One region of the Pararhizobium capsulatum DSM 1112 genome, then DNA from elsewhere that is predicted to be linked to it. Evidence: predicted binding sites of a transcription regulator. Region 1 holds the regulator's gene; the other holds the start of a gene.
What was found. The regulator HrcA, encoded in region 1, represses chaperone genes, less so after heat shock. The targets are predictions, from matches to a motif close to GTTAGCACTCNCNNNNNGNGAGTGCTAAC.
Positions count from the first base shown of each region.

Region 2: a site for HrcA is predicted at 1,760-1,788, ahead of groES (co-chaperone GroES). Genes of this name have one in related genera too.

Region 1 covers NZ_JAUSVF010000001.1:877,613-882,096, reverse strand. Annotated here, with positions in the region: gene grpE (nucleotide exchange factor GrpE) at 130-741, opposite strand; gene hrcA (heat-inducible transcriptional repressor HrcA) at 830-1,912, opposite strand; gene rph (ribonuclease PH) at 2,090-2,809, shown strand; gene QO002_RS04135 (VOC family protein) at 3,071-3,487, shown strand; gene rdgB (RdgB/HAM1 family non-canonical purine NTP pyrophosphatase) at 3,499-4,155, shown strand; gene hemW (radical SAM family heme chaperone HemW) at 4,194-4,484, shown strand, end outside.
Region 2 covers NZ_JAUSVF010000001.1:1,495,553-1,500,036, forward strand. Annotated here, with positions in the region: gene groL (chaperonin GroEL) at 1-1,340, opposite strand, end outside; gene groES (co-chaperone GroES) at 1,406-1,702, opposite strand; gene QO002_RS07150 (chromate resistance protein ChrB domain-containing protein) at 1,966-2,799, shown strand; gene chrA (chromate efflux transporter) at 2,792-4,156, shown strand; gene QO002_RS07160 (TIGR01459 family HAD-type hydrolase) at 4,281-4,484, shown strand, end outside.

The DNA of each region.
Region 1 (4,484 bases):
CTCAAGGGGGGTCGCAAGAGGCGCGCTCTCGCTCATGTAAACGAAGCTATCAAGGGAAATGAACAATCTCCCCCCTTGAGGGGGAGATCTCACGAAGTGATAGAGGGGGTGAACCCCTTCGCACCAGCCTTAAGCCGCCGGCGTCTCGCCGTCGACGATCGCGATCTTCGGGCCGCCCTTGGCAACGCCGACCATGGCCGGCCGCAGGACGCGGTCGCCGATCGTGTAACCGGCCTGAACGACCTGAACCACCGTGTTGTTCGGCACGTCCGGATTCGGAATTTCGAACATGGCCTGGTGGAAGTTCGGATCGAACTTCTGGCCTTCGGGCTCAAGCTTCTTCACGCCATGGCGCTCCAGCGCCGACAGCATCGAGCGCTCGGTCATCTCGACGCCTTCGATCAACGCGTTGAACCCGGCATCCCCTGCAGCACGGGCCTCTGCCGGGATGGCATCGAGAGCGCGGCGCAGGTTGTCGGAAACGGCCAGCATGTCGCGGGCAAAGCCGGCGACGGAATAGGACTTGGCATCCTTGACGTCACGCTCGGTGCGGCGACGCAGATTGTCCATTTCAGCGGCGAGGCGCAGGTAACGGTCGCGCATCTCGGCGGTTTCGGCGCGCGCAGCTTCGAGCAGCTCCTGCTCGGTAACCTCAGCACCGGCTTCAGCAGCAGCTTCGCTTGCCGCGGCGCCTTCGGTTTCATAGGCCTCGGGGCCGTAATTCTTCGTGTCTTCGGTCATACCGGTCTCCGGAAAGTCTAGATGGTGCCGATATCGAGCTTCGGACGCCAAAAATCAAGGGCGCAAACGCGGCCTTGGGCAAATGCCGCTATCCGCGCGACAGCCTGGACATCAGCTGTGCCGTATAATCCACCATCGGCACGATGCGCGAATAGTTGAGGCGCGTCGGGCCGATGACGCCGACTGCGCCGACGATCTTCTCATCGCTATCCTTGTAGGGCGCGACGATCAGCGACGAGCCGGACAGCGAAAACAGCTTGTTTTCCGAGCCGATAAAGATACGCACCCCCGGCCCGCTTTCGGCAAGGTTGAGGATTTCGATCAGGCTGTCCTTCTTTTCAAGATCGTCGAACAGCATGCGCAGCCGGTCGACATCGTCGGCACCGGCAAGACCTTCCAGCAGATTGGCCCGGCCACGGACGATGAGTTGCGTCGGCTTGTCGTCGCTGTCGCCGCCCGACCAGATGGCAAGACCGCGCTCGACCAGATCCTGCGACAGCGCATCAAGCTCCAGCCGCACCGTTTCCTTGACCTTCTGCAGCTGGCCGCGCGCCTCGTGCAGCGTCTGGCCGGCGAGATGGGCGTTAAGGAAGTTGGCGGCCTCCGTCAGCTGCGAACTGGTGATGCCGCTCGGCAGTTCGATGATGCGGTTTTCGACCTGATCATGCTCGCCGACAAGAACGGCAAGAGCCTTCGTCGGGGCAAGCCGCATGAATTCGACATGCTTCAGAATAGGATCGGACTTGGCCGTTATCACCAGCCCCGCGCCCCGTGACATGCCCGACAACATCTGGCTTGCCTCGGTCAGCAGCGATTCCACCGGTTGTCCGTGGTCGCTGCGGCGCACATGCCGGTCGATCGAGGCGCGGTCTTCCGCGGAAAGATCGCCAACCTGCATAAAGGCATCGACGAAAAAACGCAGCCCGATCTGGGTTGGCAGGCGGCCCGCCGATATATGGGGAGAATAGATGAGACCAAGATCTTCGAGATCGCTCATCACATTGCGCACCGATGCGGGCGAAAGCGACATTGGCAGCAACCGCGAAAGACTGCGGGAGCCGAGCGGCTCGCCGTTTTCGAGATAGCTCTCGACGATCCGGCGAAAAATCTCTCCCGAACGCTCGTCGAGCGAGGAAAGCCTGTCACTGGCCCCGGATCTGTTGATTACCATCTACGTTGCAAATTCCATGCTGTTGCATCTGCATGAAATATAGTGATCCGCCGCAGGAGTGCAAAAGAGAAAATGCGCGCCAGCCCCTTGGATACAGCGGTTTTATCTCGCACCGAAATGATTTCCCTTCGCGTCAACATAGGCTAGAAGGCTGCACGAACATCAAAGGAGTTCATGATGCGGCCCTCCGGCAGAAAAACCGACCAGATGCGCAAGGTTTCCTTCGAGCGCAATGTTTCCAAGCATGCCGAAGGCTCCTGTCTGGTGAAATTCGGGGATACGCATGTGCTGTGCACGGCAAGCCTCGAGGACAAGACGCCGCCGTGGCTGCGTAACAGCGGCAAGGGCTGGGTCACCGCCGAATACGGCATGCTGCCGCGCGCCACCGGTGAACGCATGAAGCGTGAAGCCGCCACTGGCAAGCAGAGCGGCCGCACCCAGGAAATCCAGCGCCTTATCGGACGCTCGCTGCGCGCTGTCGTCGATCTTCAGGCGCTCGGCGAACGCCAGATCTCGATCGACTGCGACGTCATCCAAGCCGATGGCGGCACCCGCACCGCCTCGATCACAGGGGCGTGGATTGCCCTTCACGACTGCCTGAAGTGGATGGAAGCCCGTAACATGATCAAGGTCGATAAGGTTCTGAAGGACCATATCGCCGCGATTTCCTGTGGTATCTTCGCCGACCAGCCGGTGATCGATCTCGACTATCTCGAAGACTCCGCTGCCGAAACCGACGCCAATTTCGTCATGACCGGCTCCGGCGGCATCGTCGAGATCCAGGGCACTGCAGAAGGCAAGCCCTTCTCCGAAACCGAATTCGCAATCCTGATGGGCCTTGCCAAGAACGGTATCGCCGAACTGGTGACGCTGCAGAAGCAGGCTGTCGCAGGTTAAGTCAGGAACCGATGGCACTTTCAACGACAGGATTGCCCCTCACCCTAACCCTCTCGCGGGGAAAGATTTGGCGCGCCCTGCCGAAGCCAGAGCAAGCCGCCGCCACCCCCCTCTGCCACTTCGTGACATCTCCCCCGCAAGGGGGGAGATTGGCTGGGGCGACCGGCATACTCCCCTTCTCCCCCCTTGCGGGGGGGATGTCAGCAGCGCTGACAGAGGGGGGTGGAGCGGCATATTCCAAGCTCACGAGAGGTCATCACCATGGCTAACGCCCTCGAAGGCATCCTCGAAACCGCCCTTTACGCCGACGACCTCGACGCCGCCGAACACTTCTACGGCACCATCCTCGGCCTCGAAAAGATCACCCGCGCCGGAAACCGCCACGTCTTTTTCCGTTGCGGCCAAAGCGTTCTTCTGATCTTCAATCCGGAAGAGACGGTGAACCCGCCCCACGAAGGCGCCCTGCCCGTTCCGCCACACGGCACCAAGGGTCAAGGTCACGCCTGCTTCCGCGTGGCCTCGGAAAACCTCGACCGCTTCGCCGAAAAACTCAAATCCGCCGGCATCGCCGTCGAGGCCGACATCCGCTGGCCGACCGGTGCCCGGTCCTTCTATTTCCGAGATCCCGCCGGAAACAGCCTTGAATGCGCCGAACCCGGCCTCTGGAACATCGACTGAGAGAAAACCCAATGCGCAAGCTTGAAGACAAGACCCTGATCGTCGCCAGTCACAATGCCGGCAAGATCCGGGAAATCCACGACCTGATCGGCCCGCTCGGCTTTTCCGCCAAATCCGCTGCCGACCTCAACTTCATCGAGCCGGATGAAACCGGCACGACGTTCGAGGAGAATGCGACAATCAAGGCGCTCGCCTCCGCCAACGCTTCCGGCCTGCCCGCCCTGTCGGATGACAGCGGCATCGTCGTCGATGCACTGGATGGCGCCCCCGGCGTCTATACGGCAAACTGGGCTGAAACATCAGATGGCACCCGCGATTTCGCCATGGCGATGCAGAAGGTGGAAACTGCGCTTCAGGAAAAGGGTGCGACCACGCGTGAGGCCCGAACCGCCCGCTTCGTCTCGGTGCTCTGCCTTGCCTGGCCGGATGGCCATGTCGAACTCTTCCGCGGCGAAGTCGCCGGCCATCTGGTCTGGCCGCCGCGCGGCACAAGCGGTTTCGGCTACGATCCGGTCTTTCAACCTGATGGTTACGACACCACATTCGGTGAAATGACGGCCGAGGAAAAACATGGCTGGAAACCGGGCGATGCCGATGCGCTGTCGCATCGCGCCCGCGCCTTCAAGCTTTTTGCCGAAACCTGCCTTGATGCCCCGAAAGGCATCTGAGCCACCACAGACGGACAAGGTCCGAAGAAACGAACGGAATGGCCATTTTCAACTCCATTGGCGACCACACGGACCCCGGCTTCGGGGTCTACGTGCATTGGCCCTTCTGCGCCGCCAAATGTCCCTACTGCGATTTCAACAGCCATGTCCGTCATCAGCCGGTGGACCAGCCGCGTTTCGTCGCGGCTTTCCTGAAGGAAATGGCGGAGGCTCGCCGCCTTTCCGGCCCGCGCACGGTCACCAGCATCTTCATGGGCGGCGGCACTCCCTCGCTCATGGATCCGGCCACGGTCGAGGCCGTGCTGAACGGCATCGCCAGGGAATGGCAT
Region 2 (4,484 bases), 620 kb from region 1:
TGAAGTGCCTTGCGGATGATCGAGATACCGGCGGTCTGATCGTCGTTTGCGCCCTTGAGGTCGAGAACGATCGAGGCGCGGAGCAGAGCCGTACCACCACCAGGAACGATACCTTCCTGAACGGCAGCGCGCGTTGCGTTCAGCGCGTCGTCGATACGGTCCTTCTTTTCCTTCACTTCGATTTCGGTCGCACCGCCAACGCGGATGACGGCAACGCCGCCAGCGAGCTTGGCAAGGCGTTCCTGCAGCTTTTCGCGGTCGTAATCGGAAGTGGTTTCTTCGATCTGGCCCTTGATCTGGGCAACGCGGCCTTCGATTTCGGCCTTCTTGCCAGCGCCATCGACGATGGTGGTGTTTTCCTTGGAGATCGAAACCTTCTTCGCACGGCCGAGCATTTCGAGCGTGACGTTTTCCAGCTTGATGCCGATGTCTTCGGAGATGACCTGGCCACCGGTCAGGATAGCGATGTCTTCGAGCATGGCCTTGCGGCGATCGCCGAAGCCCGGAGCCTTGACGGCAGCGATCTTCAGGCCGCCACGCAGCTTGTTGACGACGAGGGTCGCAAGAGCTTCGCCTTCGACGTCTTCCGAGATGATGAGGAGCGGCTTGCCGGTCTGAACGACGGCTTCGAGAACCGGAAGCATTGCCTGCAGGTTGGAAAGCTTCTTCTCATGGAGAAGGATGTAAGCGTCTTCCAGTTCGGCAACCATCTTTTCAGGGTTGGTCACGAAGTAGGGCGACAGGTAGCCGCGGTCGAACTGCATGCCTTCGACGACTTCGAGTTCGGTTTCGGCGGTCTTGGCTTCTTCAACCGTGATGACGCCTTCATTGCCGACCTTCTGCATCGCTTCAGCGATGTACTGGCCGATTTCCTTTTCGCCGTTGGCGGAGATCGTGCCGACCTGGGCCACTTCTTCCGAAGTGTTGATCTTCTTTGCCTTGGCAACGAGGTCCTTGACGATGGCTGCGACTGCAAGGTCGATGCCGCGCTTCAGGTCCATCGGGTTCATCCCGGCTGCAACGGCCTTGCCGCCTTCGCGAACGATAGCCTGGGCGAGAACGGTCGCGGTCGTGGTGCCGTCACCGGCGATGTCGTTGGTCTTCGAAGCAACTTCGCGAACCATCTGGGCGCCCATGTTCTCGAACTTGTCTTCCAGTTCGATTTCCTTGGCGACCGATACGCCGTCCTTGGTGATGCGCGGAGCGCCGAAGGACTTGTCGATGATGACGTTGCGACCCTTCGGGCCGAGCGTTACCTTCACTGCGTCAGCGAGGATATCGACGCCGCGCAGCATCTTTTCGCGCGCGGTACGGCCGAACTTAATTTCTTTGGCTGCCATGATAAAAACTCCCGGGCTGATGCCCAATTGGTTTTTGGAATGTGGAAAGTGATAACCGGCTCAGATCAGCCGATAACGCCCATGATGTCGGCTTCCTTCATGATCAGAAGGTCTTCGCCGTTGAGCTTGACTTCGGTGCCCGACCACTTGCCGAACAGAACGCGGTCGCCAGCCTTGACGTCGAGCGCGATGAGCGTGCCCTTGTCGTCACGGGTGCCGGTGCCGACCGCGACGATTTCGCCTTCCTGCGGCTTTTCCTTGGCGGTATCAGGAATGATGATGCCGCCCTTGGTCTTTGCTTCAGACTCGACGCGACGTACAACGACGCGGTCATGCAGCGGGCGGAAATTGGTGCTTGTCATTGTCTAATCCCTCGATCAAATGACTTCACGGATCGCATCGTGGATCCGATGGATGATATTAGCACTCTCCAGAAGTGAGTGCTAGCGGCTCCGAGATAGGGATGGCCGACGATTGAGTCAAGAATGGGTCGGTAAAATTCTTTTCCGGCGAAAATAGTTGACTTGTTTTGGGCTTTTTTGTCTAGTTTGCGCATGGGGTCTGCGAATGCCCCACGAGGCGTCACGCCATCATTTCGCGTCCAATCCCACGAAGGACGTAAATCATGGCTTCCTACAACGCTATCTCCACAGAAAAACTCGTCCGCCTGATCGGCACCCCCAAGGGGCCGGTTGTTATCGATGTGCGCGACGATGAGGATTTCGCCGCCCGGCCGCTTCTCCTGCCCGCTTCCTTCCGGCGTCGATATGAAGACGTGCGGCAATGGGGTGCGGATTATCGCAGCCGCTGGGTCGTCGTGGTCTGCCAGAAGGGCAAGAAACTCAGCGAGGGCGCCGCAGCCTGGCTGCGAAATGCCGGGGCTGTGGCGGAAACGCTGGAAGGCGGGTTCGAAGCCTGGCAGTCCGCCCAGCTGCCGCTTGTTCCGGTCGCTGTCCTGCCGGATGAAAATGCCGGCGGCGGCACGGTCTGGGTCACGCGCTCCCGTCCAAAGATCGACCGCATTGCCTGCCCCTGGCTGATCCGCCGCTTCATCGATCCGGCCGCAACGTTTCTCTTCGTCGCTGCCCCGGAAGTCGAAGCCGTCGCAGATCGGTTCGGCGCCACGCCATTCGACGTGGAAAATGCGTTCTGGAGCCACAGGGGCGAGGACTGTACCTTTGACACGATGGTCAAGGAGTTCGGTCTCTCATTTCCGGCACTTCAGCATCTGTCTTTGATTGTGCGCGCCGCCGATACCGACCGGCTCGATCTGGTTCCAGAAGCGGCCGGTTTGCTCGCGGCATCGCTCGGCCTTTCCCGTATGTTCGCCGACGATCTGGAGCAACTGGAAGCGGGGATGGCGCTCTATGATGCCTTTTATCGCTGGGCGCGTGACGCCACACAGGAAAAGCACGAATGGGTCCAGCACGTCGCGAAAAGGGCCAAAACCAATGAATGAGGCGGTGCAGGTTGAGGCTCCTCCTGCGCATCCGACATTCGCCGAGGCCGCCGGGGTCTGGGCGAAGATCGGGCTCCTCAGCTTTGGCGGGCCTGCGGGACAGATTGCCCTGATGCACAAGGAACTGGTGGAAGAGCGCCGCTGGATTTCCGAAAGCCGGTTTCTGCACGCGCTGAATTTCTGCATGCTTTTGCCAGGCCCGGAGGCCCAGCAGCTTGCCACCTATATCGGCTGGTTGCTGCATGGCGGGCGTGGCGGCATTGTTGCGGGAATGCTGTTCGTGCTGCCGGGCTTTTTCGTCATCCTCGGCCTGTCTTCGGCCTATGCGCTGTTTCAGCAAACCGACTGGTTGACGAGCCTGTTCTTCGGGTTGAAGGCAGCGGTGCTGGCCATCGTCATCGAGGCGGTCATCCGCGTCGGCCGCCGGGCGCTGAAAACCCGGTTTGCGGTGATCACCGCGGCACTCGCCTTCGCGGCGCTGTTCTTCTTCGATTTACCGTTTCCGCTTGTCGTTCTCGCGGCGGGCTTGGCCGGTTACACCGCCACCCGCGTGCAGTCGGTGAAGAAGATAACTGCAGCGGTGGTGAAAGGGGCGCTGTCCGACCAGCGCTCGGTCATCGACAGCGATTTCCCGGACATCGTTTCGTCCTGGAGCAGGGCGGTGAAAGTCCTCGGCATATGGGTTGCGCTTTGGATCGCGCCGTTCATAGCGATCGGCGCGATGATCGGCTTCGACAATGTCTACACCGCCATCGGCCTGTTCTTCTCGAAGATGGCGGTGGTGACCTTCGGTGGCGCCTATGCGGTGCTTGCCTACGTCGCGCAGCAGGCAGTAGCCACCTATCATTGGCTGAAGCCTGGGGAGATGCTGGACGGCCTGGCGCTGGCTGAGACGACGCCGGGGCCACTGGTGCTTGTGCTCTCTTTTGTCGGGTTCATGGCCGCCTTTCGCACGCCGCTCGGGCTCGATCAGCTCTGGGCCGGCGTGCTGGGGGCGACGCTTGCCACCTGGGTCACCTTCATTCCCTGCTTCCTTTGGATTTTCCTCGGCGCTCCATATGTTGAGACGCTGCGCAACAACAGGGCGTTGACGGGCGCGCTGGCAGCGATCTCGGCAGCCGTCACCGGCGTCATTCTCAATCTGGCGGTCTGGTTCGGTCTGCATGTCCTTTTTGCAGAGGTAGACCGCTATGCGATCGGGCCGCTTTCGATGCCGCTGCCCGCCTGGCAGACGTTCCAGCCGGCCGCATTTTTCCTGACGATTCTGGCCGCTCTGCTGATCTTCAGGCTGAAGCGCGGCATCGTCACCACGCTTGCAGTCTGCGCCGCCGCTGGCTGGGTGATCCGCATTTTTTGAAAAAATCCACCGCATGGAAAGCCCAAATCCTTGGGATTCGGACTTCATTTTCCGGATCGTGTCTTGTGTTTTCGGCGCTTGCCTGCGATGTCACCTCCAATAATTTTTTCTGCAGGAAGCCAGCATGGCCGCTCGGATCAACAGTTTTCGCGACATTGCCAGCCGCTATGATGTGGTTCTGTGCGACGTCTGGGGCGTGCTGCACAATGGCATCGCGGCTTTCAAGGAAGCCTGCGAGGCGTTGATCGAGGCGCGTTCGCGCGGGTTGACCGTCGTTCTCATCACCAATTCCCCCCGTCCGCATCCCGGCGTCATCGTTCAGATCCGT